Regions from separate parts of the Microcoleus sp. OTE_8_concoct_300 genome, predicted to be linked through region 1. Evidence: riboswitches for the same ligand, from Rfam matches in the RefSeq annotation. Region 1 holds a riboswitch; the other holds the start of a gene.

Evidence for each region. Region 1 has a riboswitch for cobalamin ahead of ACUVJL_RS35715 (energy-coupling factor ABC transporter permease). Riboswitches for the same ligand answer to the same signal wherever they lie in the genome.
Region 2: it holds a riboswitch for cobalamin, as region 1 does, so the genes downstream of both, ACUVJL_RS03525 (DUF1636 family protein) here and ACUVJL_RS35715 (energy-coupling factor ABC transporter permease) in region 1, are expected to answer to the same signal.

What each region holds. Positions count from the first base shown of each region.
Region 1 is NZ_JANMZH010000798.1:14,870-17,982, forward strand. It holds gene ACUVJL_RS35710 (Uma2 family endonuclease) at 1-639, opposite strand, end outside; cobalamin riboswitch at 873-1,019, shown strand; gene ACUVJL_RS35715 (energy-coupling factor ABC transporter permease) at 1,081-1,800, shown strand; gene ACUVJL_RS35720 (energy-coupling factor ABC transporter substrate-binding protein) at 1,804-2,136, shown strand; gene cbiQ (cobalt ECF transporter T component CbiQ) at 2,133-2,933, shown strand.
Region 2 is NZ_JANMZH010000068.1:14,630-17,742, reverse strand. It holds gene ACUVJL_RS03535 (aspartyl protease) at 1-58, shown strand, start outside; gene cobW (cobalamin biosynthesis protein CobW) at 107-1,135, opposite strand; gene ACUVJL_RS03525 (DUF1636 family protein) at 1,500-1,910, opposite strand; cobalamin riboswitch at 1,933-2,079, opposite strand; gene ACUVJL_RS03520 (DNA-directed RNA polymerase subunit alpha C-terminal domain-containing protein) at 2,208-3,113, opposite strand, start outside.

The sequences.
Region 1 (3,113 bases):
GCGCTGCGATTCCTGTTGGGCGCGCTGCGCTGATTCTTTCACCTGTTCTTCAGGAGTCAGATAACGTTTTCCATCGGCATCATACCAATACAACCACTCCCTTGTCACCCCAGAATAATTGCCCCTTTCACAACCAATTCCCAAACCAATTTCTGGCATCCAAACTGGATGTCCTGGCTGTAACTCGTACTTCCCATTGACTAACTTGTGTACTTCCAAATGAGGTTTACGACGGCGGCGGGAAGAATAAATGACGTAATAAAGTACGCCTAAAGCTTGATAAGTCTCCAATTTTGTGCTGTATTCCTTGCGATAAGTTGGGGAAACAACTTCTAGCACAAAAGTAGGCAGAACATTTTCATCCCACAGCACGTAACTGGGGCGCAATTCTTCGTCGTAAAATCGTTCTACTCCTAAACTTAAGAAAGCATCTGGGACAATGGGCGGTTCGTCAGGGTGATGATAAATACCCATATCTATGCCAAAAAACCAGTCCATGCGTTCTGCCCAAAGTATGAGCAATATTGCTTTTAACAACCCTGGTATTAGTTCTTGCAGTTCGTTATCCACAGGCGTTTCATCCGAGTCTGGTAGTTCATCGGCGGAGGGCAAGTTCCTCGGCAAGTTGTACTGTAACATTGCGGCTTTCCTCAAAACTCACTCATATTATAGCGTTTAGTGGTTGGGCGATAGTTGTTTATCTGGCTACAAACTACTTTATAAATACTAAAAGAATATTTATTTAACGAACCGCGAAGGCGCGAAGGACGCGAAGGAAGAGAAAGAATAGAAGGAAGAAGATAGGTAATATCGACTGAGTTTATCTGAATGAATTTTTGTAAAATATTTGCTGAGATTTACGCGATCGACTAAACTATGTCTAACCAGTCGGTTCTAATGGGGAGCAGCCGTTAGAGGAAAGGGGGAAAGTTCGGTGCAAGTCCGGCGCTGTCCCGCAACTGTAATGAGAGTTTTGTCGCTTTCTGAGTCAGGATGCCCGCCGATGTGTTAGTTTACATAGTCTCATCTGCGAGGTTCAGCGTGAAGACCAGAAATCGGAAATTGGTCAGCTTGGGATTGATGGCTGGCTTGAGTTGTTATATTGTCCTGGGATCGGCAACGCCCGCCGCAGCTATGCACATTTCGGAAGGTTTTTTGCCGGTGCAATGGGCGGCGTTTTGGTGGATTGTGGCGTTGCCTTTTTTTGCCTTTGGGTTGCGATCGATTACTCGCATTACAAAGGAACACCCGGAACTTAAACTATTGCTTGCTTTGGCGGGTGCGTTTACTTTTGTGCTTTCTGCTTTAAAAATTCCTTCGGTAACGGGCAGTTGTTCTCACCCTACGGGTACCGGTTTGGGTGCAATTTTGTTCGGCCCTTCGGTGATGGCTGTACTGGGGGCTTTAGTTTTGTTGTTTCAAACGTTACTGTTAGCGCATGGTGGCTTGACAACGCTGGGCGCGAATATGTTTTCGATGGCGATTGTCGGCCCTTTCGCTGCGTATTTTCTCTATCGATTGCTGTTGCGAACTGGTAGCCAGCGGGCAGCAATTTTTTGTGCGGCGGCTGTGGCTGATTTACTGACTTATGTGACGACTTCGATTCAATTAGCATTAGCTTTTCCGGCAGCAAGTGGCGGTTTTATGGCTTCGTTTCTCAAGTTTGCTGGCATCTTTGCTATCACTCAAGTACCTCTGGCTATTAGTGAGGGATTGCTGACTCTATTGGTCTGGAATTGGCTGCATTCTTACGGGAAGCAGGAGTTGGAAACTTTGAAATTATTGAGACAGGAGTCATAAGCCGTGAGTCAAAAACCTACAAAGAATCACCAATCTACTTCGCGGCAAAATTGGCTTTTGGCTGGCGCTGTGATTGTTCTGGCAGCGTTTCCTCTCGTTTTTGTGCGGGGTAAATACGGCGGTTCCGATGACCAAGCTAAGAAAGCAATTACGGAAATTCAACCGGGTTATAAACCTTGGTTCAATCACTTGTTTGAGCCGGCTAGCAGCGAAATTTCAAGTCTATTGTTTGCGTCTCAAGCGGCGATGGGGGCTGGCGTAGTTGGGTACGTCATTGGGTTGTATAAAGGCCGATCGCAATCTCGGCAGCAGTCTGATCGTAAGTCGTCGGAATGAACCATCAGATTGATAGTCTGGCTTATACAAATCGCTTGCGGGGGTTGCCGCCATCTCACAAGTTATCCTTTGCGATCGCCCTTTTAATTCTGTCTCTAGTTTCTGGGGCGATGGTCGAATTGTCGATCGCCCTGTGGTTGGCCGTCTGGATCGTCGTCTATGCGGGTATTCCGGGGAAACTGTATTTGCGGTTGCTGTCGCTACCGTTGATGTTTTTGCTGACAAGTTTGCCTGCTTTGGCGATGGGTGCGGTTGAGTTAAGTCAAATCCAGGAAATTCAGTGGGATATTTGGCAAGGTTGGGGCATTAGCATCGGCACTTTTTATCTGTATGTGAGCCGCACCGGAATATACCAAGTGAGTCTGCTATTAGCCCGCGCCTTCGCATCGACAAGTTGTATGTATTTCATCCTCTTGACGGTTCCATTTACCGAAATCTTGCAAATTCTCAGACAATTACGCTGCCCAGAGTTGGTCACAGAACTGCTATTACTAATGTATCGGTTTATTTTTAGCTTATTGGCGATCGCCGATGAACTTTGGATAGCCCAAAACTCGCGCTGCGGCTACCGCACATGGAAGCGGGGAATGCACAGTTTAAGCATTTTAATCGGGCAATTGCTTCAGCGAACTTTGGAAAACTACCGTCAAGTTTCCTTGAGCTTAGCGTCGCGCGGCTTTAATGGAAAACTGCGAGTTTGGAATTCTTACCCTTACAAACCTTCGCGAAGATATATATTTGAAGCTTTGTTTGGGTGTACAGTTTTAACTTTGTTAAACGTGCTATTTCAACATTAAATTACTCGTTCGCAGGCTCTGCCTCCCATTTACCCTTCGCCACCCGAGGCAGAGCCTCTGGAAATCGGTTCCCAGGCATAGCCTAGGAACCAGTCAAATTTTCTGCCGGGCTGCCGGACTTAATATATGACTTTTATGAACATAATTAATGAATTTAATGAATTTACTTCCCAAGAAATC
Region 2 (3,113 bases), on a different contig from region 1:
AGTTGTTAATAAACCGATGGAGATTTTGACGTTAGAAATAGTATCGAGTGCAGAATGATTGAAGAACGATCGCCCTTTCTTAAAAAAAGCGATCGCCCGCATTCAACTACAAGAATGACTGTATCTTAGCAGAGTCGAGTTCCCGACCGATCAGCACTAATTTGGTTTGGCGGAGTTCGGAAGGTTGCCAAGGGCGATCGTAGAAATATTCTATGCGCGAGCCCACACCTTGCAACACCATCCTCATCGGTTTCTTGGGAACCGCCACAAACCCTTTAATCCGATAGATTTCCTCCTGCTGCATCAAGGATTGCAGTTTTTTCACCAAAGCTTCAGGTTCAAATTCGCGATCGGCAATAAAGTAAGTCGAGTTAATATCATCATCGTGTTCGTGTTCCTCCTCAGCATCGTGGTGACTCGGGCGAGACTCCAAATCATCCTCAACCGCCGCATTAAATCCTAATAGCACATCAGGGTTAATTTCGCCACCTTTGCAAGGAACAATTTTCACACTTGGACGCAACTCTTGTTGCAACCAGCTTTGCACTTTCTGGTGAGTTTCAGCATCTACGCGATCGACCTTCGTTAAAAGTACCATATCGGCACAGGCTAACTGGTCTTCAAACAATTCCTCGATCGGAGTTTCGTGATCTAAACTAGAATCAGCCTGTCGCTGTGCCATCAAAGCATCGATATCACCGACAAAAGAACCGCTAGCAATAGCTTCGCAATCGACAACAGCAACAACACCGTCCACAGTAGCACCCGTGCGAATTTCCGGCCAGCGAAAAGCTTGAATTAAAGGTTTAGGAAGTGCGAGGCCCGAAGTCTCAATTAAGATACAATCAATTTGTTCTCTGCGCTTCAACAATTCCTGCATAGTCGGCAAGAATTCCTCTTGAACAGTGCAGCAAAGACAACCATTTGTTAGTTCAACAATATTGCTGCTAACATTTTCTTCTTCGTCGCAAACTTGGCAATCGCGCAGCAGTTCTCCGTCAATACCAATTTCGCCAAATTCGTTAACCAGAACAGCAATGCGGCGACCTTGATTATTTTGCAATAAGTGGCGAATTAAGGTAGTTTTGCCGCTACCGAGAAAACCAGTGATGACAGTAACAGGAATTTTGTGCATTGATAATTTTGTGCTTATTTGGTGATGGAATATGTTCTCTCGTTCCCAGGCAGAGCCTGGGAATGCTAATCTAGAGGCTCTGCCTCGCTGGAATAAAGGAGCGCTTTTAATACGAGGCTCTGCCTCGCTGGAATAAAGGAGCGCTTTTGATGACAGTAACAGGAATTTTCTGCATTGATAACTTTGTGCTTATTTGGTGATGGGATATGTTCTCTCGTTCCCAAGCTCTGCCTGGGAATGCTAATCTAGAGGCTCTGCCTCGCTGGAATAAAGGAGCGCTTTTAATACGAGGCAGAGCCTCTGGGTATGCGTTACCAGGCTCTGCCTGGGAACAAGAAAACTACATTCCTTACTACAAACCTATCTAATTTGGTAATGGTGGAATCTTTGCTAAAACGCCTTTTTTCAGAGCTTGAGGACGCTCAGACCAAGGCAACAAACCGTCTGGTTTAGCATAGTATTGACCCGCGCATTCGAGTACAGCCTCGACACTTTCCGACTCATTTGCTGGTAAATCACCAAACAGATAAGTATACTTTCCAACAGCAGCAAAACACACCGCACAAGAGTGACTGCAAGCACTCATGCACTCAACCTCTTGAATCTCAAATTGATCGGAAAACTCCCAATCTTTAGCGAGTTGCGACAAATTTTCCATGAATTGTTGACCGCCGCTTTGGCCTTCGCGCTTGCCGTTTTTCCAAACACTAGCGCAAGCAGTGCAAACAAATAGACTGTGCTTTGTGCGTACAGCCGTGTTAATTCCATCCATCATCCGTACCTCGCAGATGCGTTCAAAAGTGAGTTAGATATCGGCGGGCATTCTGACTTGAGAAACCACAACGGTTTCATTACAGTTGCGGGACAGCGCCGGACTTGCACCGAACTTTCCCCGTTTCCTCTAACGGCTGCTCCCCGCTAGAACCGATCGCGAAATCACATCATACCGCACTTGCCGCCTTTTTGGAAAAAAGTTATGTTGGTAGGAGGGCTTTTTAAGATCTAGCAGTATAAAAGAAACTTTTGTAGTAAGCACTAAAGTCCTTTTTAGGGAACTGGTATTAGCTTTTGGTTACATCCAGATCGCTTGAGCAACTGTACTGCGGATTCGCTTTAAGTTTTCCATACCTATCTCTTTAAGCTTTAACAAAGACTCGTCGCTGGCTTCTACCAATTCAGACACTGTGCGGTATCCAGCAGCTTTCAATATATCAATTTTGCGCTCCGTAAGTCCATAAGGATATACGTGAGATTTTTTTAATTTGCTAATATCTTCCTTTAATATTAGCATTTCACCATGCTCAGGTAATTCAGGCAATTGAATTTTAAACAACTCACTTGTTTTGTGTAATTCTAAAGGCTCATTTCTCTCATTTTTTTCATTTAACCACCTAGTATAAATTTCATTTGTGACCCTAGCGCCACGAGTTTTCTCCAACAATGTGCATAGATTCAAGCTATATCTTGTTCCTCGTCCCCTAGATTTCATTGCCCGTGAAACATCTCGAATTGAAATAAATCCAGTATATTCAAGTAGTTCTAACGGCTTTGATAGACGTTGTGCAATTTCTCTTAAAATAAGTACATTCTGCTTATTTTGCTTACCAGCATCCTGAAATATTAATTCTGCAATGTCGGTTGCAGGATCGATCATTAGTGCATACATACCAAGTTTTGGCTTAAGCTCTTCAATCAAGGGCCAATAGTAGTTACGGGCAAGGTATATCAGCGTCTTTGTGATATTGGCGTAATTGATCTTACGTGTTTTACAGTTGTCAGACAGATTATTCCATGCAAATATAAATCCCCTCATGTTTCCAAGTACAGCCCTTCCCATAAACCCCGCAACATTTTCTAAAGCAAATTGACCAGAGAAAGACTCTTCAGGTAGTCGCTGAGAAAACCTTTTTCTAATTATCTCGGCAAAGTTGGTATTATAATCTTCTAGTTCATCATTCCTTGAAATATCGATCACCGT